Regions from separate parts of the Streptomyces sp. NPDC046203 genome, predicted to be linked through region 1. Evidence: riboswitches for the same ligand, from Rfam matches in the RefSeq annotation. Region 1 holds a riboswitch; each other region holds the start of a gene.
What was found. A riboswitch is a leader RNA that binds a small molecule or an ion and turns the genes downstream of it on or off. The one in region 1 is predicted to bind cyclic di-AMP.
Positions count from the first base shown of each region.

Region 2: it holds a riboswitch for cyclic di-AMP, as region 1 does, so the genes downstream of both, ABZ990_RS16635 (transglycosylase family protein) here and ABZ990_RS04770 (LysM peptidoglycan-binding domain-containing protein) in region 1, are expected to answer to the same signal.
Region 3: it holds a riboswitch for cyclic di-AMP, as region 1 does, so the genes downstream of both, ABZ990_RS26495 (M23 family metallopeptidase) here and ABZ990_RS04770 (LysM peptidoglycan-binding domain-containing protein) in region 1, are expected to answer to the same signal.

Region 1 is NZ_JBEYZX010000004.1:58,862-63,862, reverse strand. Features, by position in the region: gene ABZ990_RS04785 (cellulose binding domain-containing protein) at 1-543, shown strand, start outside; gene ABZ990_RS04780 (MFS transporter) at 639-1,997, opposite strand; gene ABZ990_RS04775 (helix-turn-helix domain-containing protein) at 1,994-2,533, opposite strand; cyclic di-AMP (ydaO/yuaA leader) riboswitch at 3,045-3,203, shown strand; gene ABZ990_RS04770 (LysM peptidoglycan-binding domain-containing protein) at 3,207-3,860, shown strand; gene thpR (RNA 2',3'-cyclic phosphodiesterase) at 3,977-4,594, shown strand; gene ABZ990_RS04760 (ABC transporter ATP-binding protein) at 4,838-5,001, shown strand, end outside.
Region 2 is NZ_JBEYZX010000019.1:53,810-58,810, reverse strand. Features, by position in the region: gene eno (phosphopyruvate hydratase) at 1-1,247, opposite strand, end outside; gene ABZ990_RS16635 (transglycosylase family protein) at 1,720-2,541, opposite strand; cyclic di-AMP (ydaO/yuaA leader) riboswitch at 2,545-2,718, opposite strand; gene ABZ990_RS16630 (transglycosylase family protein) at 2,977-4,392, opposite strand; gene ABZ990_RS16625 (cytochrome P450) at 4,573-5,001, opposite strand, start outside.
Region 3 is NZ_JBEYZX010000050.1:22,481-27,481, forward strand. Features, by position in the region: gene ABZ990_RS26485 (hypothetical protein) at 1-432, shown strand, start outside; gene ABZ990_RS26490 (aldo/keto reductase) at 566-1,510, opposite strand; gene ABZ990_RS26495 (M23 family metallopeptidase) at 1,692-2,762, opposite strand; cyclic di-AMP (ydaO/yuaA leader) riboswitch at 2,978-3,124, opposite strand; gene ABZ990_RS26500 (PP2C family protein-serine/threonine phosphatase) at 3,326-4,552, opposite strand; gene ABZ990_RS26505 (MFS transporter) at 4,780-5,001, opposite strand, start outside.

The DNA.
Region 1 (5,001 bases):
GCCGCCACCGGCACGGTGGACCGCTACGAGGTCTACGAGCAGCTCGGCACCAACATCCAGCTGCTCGGCTCGTCCACCGGCACCTCCGTCACGATCCCCAACCTCCCGGCCGGCTCCCGGCACACCGTCAACGTACTGGCCCGGGACAAGGCGGGCCGTCTCTCCCGGCCGTCGGTCCCGCTGACCTTCACCACCGCAACCCCGCAGAACAGCACCTGCACCGTCTCGTACCAGGTCACCGCCGGCTGGGGCAACGGCTTCGTCTCCAATGTCGTGGTGAGCAATGTCGGCCCCGCCGCCATCGACGGCTGGACCCTGACCTTCGACTGGCCGTCGGCAGGGCAGTCGGTCTCCTCCTCGTGGAACGCCAACGTCACCGCCAACGGGCGAAACGTGCATGTGACCAACGGCGAGAACAACGCTCGACTCGCCCCGAACGGCGGCAACTCCGCCGGCTTCGGCTTCGTGGGCGGCAACGACGGCGCCAACCCCTCCCCGACGGCCTTCACCCTCAACGGAACGGTCTGCCGGACGATTTCCTGATCCACCGCACCGCCACGCACCGGGCACGTGCGGTCCGCCCTCCCGGAAGGAGAGGAGCGGACCGCTCGCGTCCTCGCCTCCCCGCCCGTCGCCGCTCAGCCTCCCGGGGCCTGGGCCGGTCGGGAGCCGGCGACGGCCTCCGGCGCGGACCCGGCGGCGTCCACGGGCGGCACATCCGCTGCCCCGCCGGCCGTGCCACCGCTCCCGACGGCCCTGCCGGCCCCGCCGCTCCCCACGGTCAGCGCACGCACGTCCTTGCTGCACAGGGCCGCGACGGTGGCGAGCACGATCAGGAGCCCGCCCCCGAGCAGCGTTGTCCGCGACCCGAACCGTTCGGAGAGGACACCCGCCGTCATCTCGCCGAGGGGCAGCGCGAGGATCGAGCCGAGCATGTCGTACGAGTAGACCCGCGCCAGCCGGTCGGCCGGCACGTTCTCCTGGAGCGACAGATCCCAGGCGACCCCGAACTGCTCCAGCGCGAGACCGTTCACGAACATCGCCCCCACCAGCAGCGCCAGGGGCGCCGCCTCGGCCAGCGCGAGCAGCGGCAGGGCGTCGAGCACCACCACGGCCACCCCGATCCGCAGGGCGTGCCGGGAGCGGGAACGGCCCACCAGGAAGCCGCCGATGAGTGCGCCCGCCATCTGGGTGGCCAGCACCAGGCCCCAGGCGGTGCGCCCGTACACGCTGTTCGCGAGCGTCGGCCCGAGCACCTGGATGCCGCCCGCCGTCACGGCGTTGACCACGAAGAACTGCAGGACCACCACCCACACCCAGGTCCGTGCGGTGAACTCCCGCCATCCTTCCCGCAGTTCACGCAGCGGCCGGGCGGGTGCGCCCTGGGCTGCCGCGGCCCGGGGCACGCGTACGCCGTGGTACGCGAGCGCGGCGGCGGTGAACAGGACGGCGTCGGCCGCCATGCCCCACCCCGAACCGGCGAGCGCCGCGATCATGCCGCCGCCGGAGGCACCGGCGATCATGCCGAGGTTCACGCCCATCCGGCTCAGCGCGTTGGCCGGGCGCAGTTCCCCGGCCGGCACGGTCTGCGGGACCAGCGAGGCCGACGCGGGCATGGACAGGGCGGACACGGCGCCGTTGACCACACTCAGCGCGACGAGCACCCCGAGCGAGGCGGAGCCGGTGAGCAGGGCCAGCGCGGCCGCCGCCTGCGCGGCGGCGGCCGCCAGGCTGGAGCCCTGAAGGATGAGGGCGCGCGGCACCCGGTCGGCGAGGATGCCGCCGAAGAGGACGAGGAGGACGTTGGCGACCGACCGTGCGCCGACGACGAGCCCGACGTCGATCGCGGAGCCGGTCAGGTCCAGGACGGCGAAGGCCAGGGCGATGGGGGCCATGGCATTGGCGCAGTGCGTCAGCGTGCGCCCGGCCACCAGATGGCGAAAGCTCCGATGGCGCAGGGATGCCAGCACGGAGGACTTCCCGGTCCGCGCGCTCACTGCGCCGTCTCCCTTCGGGCCATCTCGAACAGCAGGACCGTCGCGCTGGCCCGGACGGTCCCGGGCGTGTGGGGTGCCTGTGCGGCGTCGTGCATCAGCACGCCCAGCTCCTTGGCGAGGTGCCGGACGCGCTCCCACGCCTCGGGGTGCAGCCACAGCTCGGCGTCGGTGAACGCGCCCGGCGTCCCGGGTACCCGCTCGCGGCTGCGGCGCTGCAGCTCCTCGGCGACGGCGGCGGCCAGGACCGTGTAGTCGTCGAGCGATCCGCCGGGCACGGCCTCGCCGCTCGCCGGGTCGTGCCGGTACCGCTTGGCCCGCCCGCCGCGTACGGACGTCTCCTCGGCCAGCTCCAGCAGACCGGCGGCCAGCAGATGGCGCATGTGGTAGCTGACGTTCGCCTGCGACTCGCCCAGCTCGCGCGCCGCCTCGCTGGCGCTCATGGCGTTCGCCGTGAGCAGGGACAGCAGCCGCAGCCGCAGGGGATGGGCCAGTGCGCGCAGGCCGCTCAGCTCCGCACGTCTCTTGTTGTCGGACATGGCCAGGAGTATCGAGGCCCCTGCCACAACTGTCAAACACTTCTTTTGGTGTCGTTCACCAGGGATGATCCGGTGCCGAGTGGCCGGGGGAGCGAGGTGGGGCCGTTCGTGGAGCCGGTCGCGGGGCCGGCTCGGACCGGCCCCGGGGGCTGGTCGACGCCTCGCTCCGCCCGGCGCGGGAGTGCGGACGTAAGGGCGATCCAAAGCATCGCAAAACGGACAATATTGCGACATTTCCCTTCAGTGTCGAGATGATGCGCTAAGCCCGTCTTGGTGTTATTGCGCCGTAAGTGATTCAGGTCACGGCCGACCCCGCCCACCCGGCGCTGGCGTGCCGTCAATTCGAGGTTTTCGGAAAGCGATTGACGGGTCGGCTGATCGGACGGAAAAGATCATTCTTTCGAATCGCCTATAGACGATCTTTACCGTCTCTTTTCATCTTGTTTTCGGTCTTCCTTTTCGCATACGGTCACGCCTCAGCCAGACGGAACGCCGAATCCTGCCGCCGTCCGGACATCACCCACCACCACCCGGCAGGAGCGGGGGACCCAGGTTCTCCGCCGGCTCCGGTGTTCCGGATCCGGCTTGGGGTGAAGTCGCGCCACGGCGCGACCGGGCATCTCCTGCCCGAACCCGACAGCTCACCTCGCAGGCGGAGGAGAGGACATTCGCCATGCGTGGAATCCGGACGCCCCGACGCGCCCAGCTCACCCGCGGTATCGCCCTTGCGGGCGCCGCCGCCGTCGCCCTGCCCCTGATCGGTGCCACGGGCGCCGCCGCGGCCACCCCCCAGGCCGTCGCCGCCGCCCCCGTCCACCACTCCGTGGTCGTCGGCGACACGCTCTCCGGCATCGCCGCGAAGTACGCGGTGACGGGCGGCTGGCAGAAGATCTACGAGGACAACAAGTCGGCCATCGGCGCCGACCCCACGCACATCCGCCCGGGCCTGACCCTCACCGTCGCCCCCGCCGTCGTGCAGGCGGCCACGGCCGCCGTGAAGACCTACGCGAACAACCTCGACGGCTGGATCCGTGAGTCCCTCGACATCATGGACAAGCACAACATCCCGGGCACCTACAACGGCATCTACAAGAACGTGATGCGCGAGTCCTCCGGCAACCCGCTGGCGATCAACAACTGGGACATCAACGCCATCAACGGCGTCCCTTCCAAGGGCCTGCTCCAGGTGATCTACCCGACCTTCGCGGCGTACCACATCGCCGGCACCAAGTTCGACCAGTACGACCCGGTCGCCAACATCGTCGCCGCGTGCAACTACGCCGCCGACCGCTACGGCTCGATCGACAACGTCAACAGCGCCTACTGATCGCGCCCGCGCACTCATCGTCCGCATCCTCGCACCGTGCGCCCCGGGTCCCGCCGACCCGGGGCGCACGGGCGCGGAATGGACCGCGCGGCACAAGACGAGGTACGAAGTCCTCCGTGAACGCACAGCCCCAGGGCGCGACCGTTCGGGTGTTCATCGCCCTGGCGCCGCCCGACGAAGCGAAGGACGAACTGGCGCGGGAGCTCCGGCCCGCCTACGAGGCGTACCCCGCCATGCGGTGGAACCGCATCGAGGACTGGCACATCACCCTGGCCTTCCTCGGTGAGCTGCCGGTCGCGGCCGTGCCGCTCCTGCGGCCCCCGCTCCAGGAGATCGCCGCCACGCGCCGCCCCCTGGAACTGGCGCTGCGCGGCGGCGGGCACTTCGACGAGCGGGTGCTGTGGACCGGCGTCGACGGCGACCTCGCCGGACTGCACCTCCTCGCGGACGACGTCCGCGCCACCGTCCGGAGCTGCGGCATCCCCTTCGAAGGCCGCCCGCTGCGCCCGCACCTCACCCTGGCGCGGGCCCGGCGCGGCGACACCGTCTCCGCCGTCGAGGCCGCGGCGGGCCTGGCCGGCTTCGCCGGACGCAGCTGGTCCGCCGGACGGCTGCACCTGGTCGGCAGCAACACGGGCCGAGGCCCCGGGCCGATCCACTACCGCGACATAGTGGCCTGGCCCTTCACCGGTACGGACGTCACGCCGCGCGCCGCCTTCCCGGGCGCAGGCTGACCCTCTCCCCGGCCCCCGCCACCGCGCACCCCGGCCGGCCTGCTCCCCGGCCCCCGCCACCGCGCACCCCGACCGACCTCGTCCCCTCCTCCCTCCCGGGCGACTGCTCCCCCTTCCTCCCCCTCCGCCACCGGCCGGATCGCGCCGCCGGCCCCCGCCCCGGGGAGAAAACGCGTGGACCGCGCGGGCGGGGCGAGGGAGACTGCGGACCCTGTCCTGTCGGTCCGACACAGCAGGGTTGGGATGGAATTGTCTGAATCGACGCGCGTCACCCCCGGCAAGGGGGCGGTGCTGCTCGCCCTACGTCACTACGGACGGGAGCTGTCCCGGCTGCGCCGGTGGACCGTGCCCGCGATGCTGCTCCCGGCGCTGGGCAACATCGGCATCGCCTACGTCGCGCCACTGAT
Region 2 (5,001 bases), on a different contig from region 1:
GCGTAGACCGCGGCGTCGTCGAGGATCTCCTCGATGCGCAGCAGCTGGTTGTACTTGGCGACGCGCTCGGAGCGGGCCGGGGCACCGGTCTTGATCTGGCCGCAGTTGGTGGCGACGGCCAGGTCGGCGATGGTGACGTCCTCGGTCTCGCCGGAGCGGTGGGACATCATGCACTTGAAGCCGCTGCGCTGGGCCAGCTCGACGGCGTCCAGGGTCTCGGTCAGCGAACCGATCTGGTTGACCTTGACCAGGAGGGCGTTGGCGGAGCCCTCCTCGATGCCGCGGGCCAGACGCTCCGGGTTGGTGACGAACAGGTCGTCGCCCACGAGCTGGACCTTGGCGCCGAGCTTGTCGGTGATGACCTTCCAGCCGGCCCAGTCGTCCTCGAACAGCGGGTCCTCGATGGAGACCAGCGGGTAGGCCGCGACCAGCTCCTCGTAGTACTCGGTCATCTCGGCGGCCGAGCGGGACTTGCCCTCGAACTCGTACACGCCGTCCTTGTAGAACTCGGAGGCGGCGCAGTCGAGCGCGAGCGCGATGTCCTTGCCGGGCACGTAACCGGCCTGCTTGATGGCCTCGAGGATGAGGTCGAGGGCCTCGCGGTTGGAGCCCAGGTTCGGGGCGAAGCCGCCCTCGTCGCCGAGGCCGGTCGACAGACCCTTGTCCTTCAGGACCTTCTTGAGGGTGTGGTAGACCTCGGTGCCCCAGCGCAGGGCCTCGGAGAAGGACTCCGCGCCGATCGGCGCGATCATGAACTCCTGGATGTCCACATTGGAGTCGGCGTGCGAGCCGCCGTTCAGGATGTTCATCATCGGAACGGGCAGCAGGTGCGCGTTCGGGCCGCCGAGGTAGCGGAAGAGCGGCAGGTCCGACGCCTCGGAGGCGGCGTGCGCGACGGCGAGGGAGACGCCGAGGATGGCGTTGGCGCCGAGCGAGGACTTGTCCGGGGTCGCGTCCAGGTCGAACATGGCCTGGTCGATCAGGCGCTGCTCGGTGGCGTCGTAGCCGACGAGCTCCGGGCCGATCTGCTCGATGACCGCGAGGACGGCCTTCTCGACACCCTTGCCCTGGTAGCGGTTGGGGTCACCGTCGCGAAGCTCCAGGGCCTCGAACGCACCGGTGGAGGCGCCGGACGGAACGGCAGCACGACCCGTGCTGCCGTCGTCGAGGCCGACCTCGACCTCGACGGTGGGGTTGCCTCGGGAGTCCAGGATTTCCCGGGCTACGACGACGTCGATGGACGGCACGAGCATCTCCTTCTGGGATGTGACGCTGAGTGTGACGCATGCGCAAGGTCTCGTTCGCCTTGCGACAAGAGCCTAACCGGCGCGGTGGCGACGGCCACCGGGCGCCCGCCCCCTAAGACGAAAAAGGACCCGGGGGCATGCACATGGGGACGAATCCCCTGGGTTACTCATCGGTATGGATCCGGAGGAAAGCGACGGGCGGACCCGGAATCGGACCGATGAGCGGCTCGGGGAGCGCGAAAACGGCGTGACCGACGAACACGACCCGCGACCCGCGACCGCGAACCGCGAACCACGGCCGTGCGCCCCAACCCACGAACTGCGGCCATGCGCCACGGCCGCGAACCGCGACCGGCCCGGAGCACGCGCTCCGGGCCGGTCGGGGACGGTCACGGGGTCACCACGGGGGACAGTCGCCGAACCCGCGCGAGGTGCCGCTCGTGAGAGGTGGGGGCTCACACGAGCGCGCGGCTCACTTCAGGTGGAGCTGCTGGCCCGGGTAGATCAGGTCGGCGTTCTCGACGATGTCCTTGTTCAGCTTGAACAGCTGCTGCCAGCCGCCCTTGACGCCGTTCTCCTTGGCGATCTTGCTGAGGGTGTCGCCGGAGACGACCTTGTACTCGCCGTCGCCCTTCTTGACCTTCTTGCCGGTCGGGGTGGTGACGGTCTTCTTGGCGGCGTCCTGCGGAGCGGCCTGCGGGGCCTGGCGCTGGGTGCCGCGGGTGGTCGGCTGCTCGGTGGAGCGCTGCGGCGCGGTCATGGAACCGGTGGCCGAGCCGGCGGAGGAGCCGGTGCTCTTGCTCGCCGAGGACGAGGAAGAGGAGGAGGAAGAGGCCGCCGAAGACGACGAGCCCGCCGAGGAAGAAGACGAAGACGAGGCGGCCGACGAAGAGGACGACGACGAGGCGGAGCCCGAGTACGCGGCGCCGGAGAGGCCCACGCCGCAGCTCGGCCACGCGCCCTTGCCCTGGCCCGCCAGGACCTTCTCGGCGACGGCTATCTGCTGGGTCTTCGAGGCCAGGTCGGCGCGCGAGGCGTAGGAGGTGCCGCCGTACGCCGCCCAGGTGGACGCGGAGAACTGGAGGCCGCCGTAGTAACCGTTGCCGGTGTTGATGGACCAGTTGCCACCGGACTCGCACTGCGCGACGCGGTCCCACTCGGCGGCGGTGGCGGCGGAGGCGTTGCCCGCGGCCATCAGCGGGGCGGCGACGGCGACGCCCGCGACGCTCGTCAGCGTGAGGACACGGGTGGCCTTGGAGGGACGACGGCGTTTGCCCTTGCCGGAAAACAGCATGGAGATTCTCCTCACCGACGCCTACGAGGTGAGCTGTCGGGTTCGGACCTGTGAGTTGTCCGGCCGCGTGTCCTTGCACGCGGCTCCACCCCAAGCCGGTCGTCGGCCGTCTGTTTCAACGGCCGGGCCCGGCGCTTACCTTGGGTCCCCCGCTCCTGCCTTCGGCGCATGACGCGACGACTGTTCCCATCGGCCGGCGGCAGGATTCGGCGTACCGCCCGACGGGGCCCGCGGTGGCGAGCGGTCCTGACCGTAGACACAGACCGGGGAGAAGATCAAAGCCCATCAACCCGGAAAAATCGCCCCTACTTGCTCCCCGTCAGGGGGTGTTTGTGCAGGTGAGGGGCGATTCGATCACAGCCCACGACGGCCGCACGCCCGTTCGGCAAGAGAGATCCATGTCTCACTGCGGCATTACGGACATTCAGCCCCTGACTACTCGTCGGACGAGGAGTTCTGCGACCCCAGCTTGAGGCTCTGACCAGGGACGATGAGGTCAGGGTCGGAGCCGAGCTCCTTCTTGTTGGCGTCGTAGAGCGCGGACCAGCCACCCACGAGGCCCGTACGCCGTGCGATCTCCGTCAGACTGTCTCCCGGTCTGACGGTGTATTCGTCCGCCTTGTCCGCCGTGACGGCGTTTCCGGCCACGACCTCGCTCTTGGCGGCGCCGCCTTCGCCGCCCTTCGCGCCCTTCGCGCCCTCGGCGGCATCGGCAGCGTCGGTGTCACTGCCGGCCGGGGCGGCGTGCCGTCCCGCTTCACGCGCGGCGTCCGAGCCGTCCGTACCTTCCGGCGCGGCGTCACCCCGGTGCTTGCCCTTGCTGTCGCTCTGGCCCTGGCCCTGGCCGTGGCTCTGACTCTGCCCCGTTGTCTGACCCGGGGTGGCCGTCCCGGGCGCGGTCGGCAGACCCGGCGTCACGGACGTGTCCGGGGCGGCCGGAGCCGCGGGAGCGGCCGGGGTCGTGGGCGCGCCCGGGAGGCCGGGCAGCTGGAGGACGCCGGGAATGGCGAGGAGGCCGGTCGGCGCCTGCGGGAGCGAGACGCCCGGCGCGATCGGGCCGAAGGGAGTGGCCGCCGGCGCCGGGGTGGCCGGGGCGGCGGAGGCGTCGGGGGTGGCCGGAGTGGCCATCCCGCCCGGGTACGAGTCCACGGAGCCGCCGGGTGCGGCCGGGCCGGTGCCCTGCCCGTAACCACCCTGGTCGCCCTGGTTGCCCTGGTTCCCCTGGTTGCCCTGCGACTGGCCGAACGGGTCACCCTGACCGGCCTGACCGCTCTGGCCGCCCTGGCCGTGGCCGTTCTGACCGTTCCCCTGGTTGGCCTGGTTGCCGTTCTGGCCGTGACCGGACTGGTCGCCCTGGTTTCCGTTGCCCTGGTTGCCCTGGCCGTTGTTGCCCTGACTGCCGTTGCCCTGGTTGCCGTTGCCCTGACTGCCGTTGCTCTGGCCGGCCTCGGACGGCAGGCCGTCGGTGCGGTTCGACTCGGCGACGGGAGAGTGCGACGCGCTGGGCAGCGGGCCGGAGCCCGGGTCGACGGCGGGCGCCTTGCCGTCGTGCTGGAGCCCGGCGATCGGGGCGCAGGTGTCCCACTGGGTGTCGCCGGCGGCGAACGCCTTCTCGGCGATGGCTATCTGCTGGGCCCGGCTGGCCAGGTCGGCGCTGGGCGCGTAGGCGAGACCGCCGTGCCGCTCCCAGCCGTCCTGGGTGAACTGGAGCCCGCCGTAGAGACCGTTGCCGAAGTTGGCGCTCCACGCGCCACCCGACTCGCACTCGGCGACCCGGTCCCAGGTCTGGGCATCGGCGGCGGAAGCGGACCCGGTGGCGAGCAGGGGCAGGGCCAGGGCCGATCCGGTCACTCCCGCGGCGACGACGATAGCGGGGGCCTGGCGAGGTCGACGGTGACGTCCGTTCCCGGAGCGCATGCGGAGTGCCTTTCGCGTGACGGCGTGGACTGCGGGTGAACGTAGCCGCATTCGAACGGGCGTCACAAGTCGATGCACCGCAGATCACGCGAACATCACATTTTTGACCTGTCGTCAGCTTTCGTGGCGCCGAGGGGCCGGGGTGAACTCCACGGGAAGGGTCCGCAGGCCACGCATGATGAGCCCGCCGCGCCAGCGCAGCTCGGCCGGATCGGCGCCGAGCTTCAGGTCGGGCAGCCGGGTCAGGAGCGTCGCGAGCGCCGTCTGGCCCTCCAGCCGGGCCAGCGGCGCGCCCAGGCAGTAGTGGATGCCGTGGCCGTATCCCAGGTGCTGGTTGTCGCGCCGGGCGAGGTCCAGGGTGTCCGGCTGGTCGAAGCGGGCCGGGTCGCGGTCGGCGGCGGCGAGGACGACGAGGACCGGGTCGCCGGCCGGGATCTCCTGCCCGCCGATGGTCAGCGGCTGGGTCGCGAAGCGCCAGGTCGCGAGCTCGACCGGCCCGTCGTACCGCAGCAGCTCCTCGATCCCGGTCTCCAGCAGGCCGGT
Region 3 (5,001 bases), on a different contig from region 1:
CGCGGGAGGGTCGTGGCGCTCGCCACCGACGAGGCCCGGCAGGCCACCCTCGACGAGCCGCGCGACGAGACCCGGACGAGTACGGGCATCGCCACCGGCCTGGGCCTGCTCGCGATCCTGTCGCTGCGCTTCGGTCTGCGGTGGTTCCGTTCCCGCCCGGACCACCACCTTCCTCACCGCCCTCACCACGATCGCCACGCCCACCCCTTCGACCACCGGCCGGCGGCCCTGGTGAGGACCGCCGTGCTCACGGGCCTGGCCGTGTTCCTCGGCTGCCTCGCCCTGGGCGCCGTGGCGCAGGTGCTGGAGCTGTCGCGCTGGATCGTGCCCGCCCTCGCCGTACCGGCCACGCTGCTCCCGGTCCGGCTGGCGGGCCGGATCCGACGGGAACCGGGGGCCGGACCTGGCTCTCCGGTACCCACCGGCTTCTGAACGAGCCGAAGGGGACGGCGGGGCGACGGGGCAAGAGGCGCGGGCGGGGCAGGGCGGGCCATCGGCCCCGTACCGGAGCGGGTTCCGTCCCCGTTCAGGCCCGGCCCCGCCCCCGGAACGGCTCGGGCGAAACTCAGGCGGACGCGGCCGTCAGCGTGCTCAGTTCCTCGTCCGTCAGCTTCAGTTCGGTGGACGCGAGAAGCGCCGGGAGCTGCTCGACCGTACGGGCCGAGGCGATCGGGGCGACCACGGTCGGCCGGGAGGCCAGCCAGGCCAGGGCCACGGAGGCGACCTCGGCGTCATGGGCCTCGGCGACCTTGTCGAGGGCCGCGAGCACCCGCTGTCCGCGTTCCGTCCCGAGCAGTTCGAGCGGCCGCTGGGAGCGGGCGCTGTCGACGGTGCGGCCCGGCCGGTACTTGCCGGTGAGGAAGCCCGACGCGAGCCCGAAGTACGGCACGGCCGCGAGTCCGGCGGCCTCGGCGGTGTCCTGGAGCGGTCCCTCGTAGGTGTCGCGGGAGACCAGGTTGTAGTGCGGCTGGAGGGCGACGTACCGGGTGAGGTTCTCGGCCTCGGCGAAGTCGAGGGAGGCGCGCAGCCGTTCCGCCGAGATGTTGGAGGCGGCGACGGCCCGGACCTTGCCCTCCTTCACCAGCGCGTCGAGGGCGGTGACGATCTCCTCGACCGGCACGGACTCGTCGTCGAAGTGCGTGTAGTAGAGGTCGATGTAGTCGGTGCCGAGACGGCGCAGGGACTGCTCGGCGGCGGCCTTGATCGTCTCCGCCCGGAGCCCCTTGTAGTCGGCGTGGGAGCCGACCTTGGTGGCGACGAGGATGTCGGAACGGTTGCCGCGCGAGGCCAGCCAGTGGCCGATGACGGTCTCGGACTCGCCGCCCTCGTGGCCCTCGACCCACTGCGAGTAGACGTCGGCGGTGTCGACGAAGTTGCCGCCCGCGGCGGCGTAGGCGTCGAGGACGGCGAAGGAGCCCTCCTCGTCGGCGGTCCAGCCGAAGACGTTGCCCCCGAGGGAGAGCGGGAAGACGTGCAGATCGGAAGTGCCCAGTCGGCGAAGGGAAGTCATGGGTCGATCTTCCCTCCGCGCGTCCGGGCCCGCACCGTTTCCACGCCCGCCTCTTCGGCCCCTGTCACACCGACGGACGGGGGCCGGGCGGGCCGAAAGGTGCGCAGGCGCGCAGGGGCGTGGGCCGAAGAAGCCCGAGGGATCCGGGCGGCCCGGGGAACCCCGGGGAGCCTCGGGAAGGTCAGATGGTCAGGCCCTTGGAGCGGAGCCAGGACGCCGGGTCGAGGCGGGAGCCGTCCCCGGTGTGGACCTCCAGGTGGAGGTGCGGGCCGGTCACGTTGCCGGTGGCACCGACCCGGCCGATGGTCTCGCCGGTGCCGACGGACTGCCCGACGCCCGCGGTCATCGAGGACAGGTGGCAGTACCAGATCTCGGTACCGTCCTCGAGTTCGAGGACGATGCGGTAGCCGTACGCGCCGGACCAGGCGGCCGACTTGACGGTGCCGCCGTGCACGGCCTTGACCGGCGTACCGGTGGGCGCGGCGAAGTCCAGACCGGTGTGATAGCCGGAGGACCACATCGAACCGGGCACGCCGTAGGTGGAGGTCAGCACGTACGACGAGGTCGGCAGCGCGAAGCTGGCGGCGAGCTTGGCCAGACGCTCGGCCTCCGCCTTCGCCGCGGCCTTCGCCTTGGCTTCCGCCTCGGCCTTCTTCTTCGCCTCGGCGGCGGCCTTCTCGGCCGCGTCGGCCTTGGCACCGGCTTCGGCGGCGGCCTTCTCCGCCGCCGCCGTCTCCGCCGCGGCCTTCTCGGCGGCGTCGGCGGCCGCGTGCTGCTGCTCGGCCTGCTGGAGGATACGGGCGCGCAGCGCCTCGCCCGCGTCGGCCGCGGTCTGCGTCTGCGGCTGAGCACCGGCCTCGGCGGCACCGGCGGGGGCGGCCTCGTCGGCGGGGGTGGTGTACGTGAGCGCGGTGAGCGGCTGGGTGTTGGCGTTGCCCGCGACGATGCCGGAGTCGTCCTTCTTCGCGCCACCGTTCATCAGCCGTCCGACGCCCGGGAGTTCGGACACGTCGGGCAGCTTGACGTCCGGGAGGCCGACGTCCGGCAGGGCTATGGAGACCGGCGGCTTCTGCTGCGCGGAGGCCAGACCGCCGGCGCCGACGGCGGCGATCACACCGACGCCGAGGACGGTGGAGGAGCGGGCGAAGTTGGAACGCTTGGCGACGCGGTGCCGGCCGCCGGAACGGCTCTGGGCCCGCAGGGAGTCCTCGGTGGGGTTCCACTCCTCGGCCGTCCCGGTCACCCCGGTCACCCCGGTCGTGCTCTCGGTCCCGTCGGGACCGTCGTAGGCGCCGTACGAGCCGTTCGGTTCGTACGCGCCATTCGGTTCGTACGAGTTGTTCGGGTCGTACGCGCCGTTCAGGTCGTACGAGTCGCTCGGGTCGTACGAAACATTCGGGTCGTACGGGCCGTACGGGGAGAAGGGGGCTTGCGGAGTGGGGGGGTTGGACGCCACGGAGGCGCTCTCCTTTCCTTCCTTCTCGCCTACCGGGTTAGCTGACGGGTTCGGAGCAGGAAGGTCTCCTACGGACGAGCCGCACGGGTGCGGCGGGGCCCGATTCACCCCATGTGGTGGTTCCCCGGTTCCCTGACGGGATTCGGCGCGTGCGCACGGTGCCGCCTCTTGCGACGGCTGGGACGACCGCGCTGCGTTATCGAACGTTAATAGACGCGGGTGAGGGATTCCAAGCCGTCCCCTGTGATCATTCATTGAAATGGGAGGGAATAGCCCGAGTTGAGGCCTCTTCAGAAAGGTTTCAGCGAACACCTGGCATATGACGGTGCCTCAGTCGTTACCTGAGGGAGATCTCTCGACTACGCCCTGTCATCACCCTGGTCGCCCTCGCCGACCTCCGGTCGACCGGCCCCAGGCAGACCGCCCGCCCCGCGCACCGCATCCGCCTCATGCGTCTCATGCGTCTTCGGGCCGTCCGCCGGCACCACCGGCATCGTCCGCCGCCGCACCGGCTCCCCCACCCCGGGCCGGGCCACCGCGAGCAGCGCCATGTCGTCCGTCGTCCCGCCGCCCGTGTGCCGGCGGACGTCCGCCACCAGGGCGTCGAGGAGTTCCTCCGGCCCCGGGAAGATCCGTCCCGCGAGCCGCTCCGCCGGATCGTAGAAGACCCCGTGCGCGTCCCGCGCCTCCGACAGCCCGTCCGTGTAGAACAGCAGCGTCGCGCCCGGCGGATACGGCGTCTCGTCGGCCCGGTCCGGCCACGCGGCCACGTCCCCCAGCCCCAGCGGCAGCGCCGGCACGCTCGGCCGCAGCGGCAGCAGCGCCCCGTCGGCGTACAGCAGCAGCGGCTCGGGATGCCCCCGGTTGATCACCCGGACGAGCCCGGCGCATTCCCCGGGCCCGCGCGGCCTCGCCGGGTCCGCCGGCGCGCCGGGGAACTCCGCGAGGACGGCCGTCGTGAAGCCTTCGAACACGTCGAGGTCGTCGCGCCGTTCGCCCTCCCGGGCCAGCGCCCGTTCGAGCCGCGCCGCGACCCCCGCCAGCGTCGCCTCCTGCTCGGCCGCCTCCCGGAACGCGCCGATGACGACCGCCACCGCCTCCACCGCGTCCATCCCCTTGCCCCGTACGTCACCGACCACCACCCGTACCCCGTGCGGGGTGCCCTGGACCGCGAACAGATCGCCGCCGATGAACGCGCCCGCCTGCGCCGCCTCGTACCGGGCCGCGATCCGCAGCCCGCGGATCCGGTCCTCCGGTTCGGGCAGCACCGCCCGTTGCGCCGCCTCCGCGACCACCCGGGCCGAGGCCAGTCGCTCGCCGCTGCGCTGGATCACCCGGTTGATCAGCACCGCGAGGGCGGAGACCGTGGCGACGGTGAGCGTCTCCGTGAGCGAGACGACGCTGTTCGTCTGCTTGTGGAAGAAGAGCAGACCCGTACTGGCCATGACGGCGGCGATACCGGTCAGCAGGGTGGTGCGGGTCGAGAAGAACGGGGCGGCGATCAGCGGCGCCGCGGGGAGGAGCGGCGCCGCCGTGTACATGGGCGGGGTCAGGACGTCATATGCCACGCCGCCCGCGATCACCAGCGCCGGAAGCGCCCGCAGAAAGCGCCGGGCACCGCGGTACGGGCCTCGGTACGGACCGTCGTACGAGCCGGAGCCGCCGCCGTTCCCCCGGCGCCGACCCCCACCGCGGCCTCCGCCCCGGTCCCGGTTTCGCCCGCGCCGCACCGCCGCTCGCGCCACCTGTGCTCCTCGTCCTCCCTGGGTTCCGGGGCTTCCCGCACTCCTCGTGCTCCCTCCCCAGGGTGCGGTCAGGCGGTGGCGTCCGGCGACTCCTCTTCCGCCGTCCGGCGTACCGCCGGATCCGGGCCCGCGACCGTGGTCGCGGCCGGATCCGGGGCCGGGTCCGTGACCGCCTCCGCCTCCGCGTCCCTGTCCGCGCCGGCGTCCACGCCTGCCTCCCCGTCCGTGGCGGCGGCGGTCGCGGTGGTCAACCGTCCGCCGCGCGCGAGCGCCGCCATCGCCGCCGCACA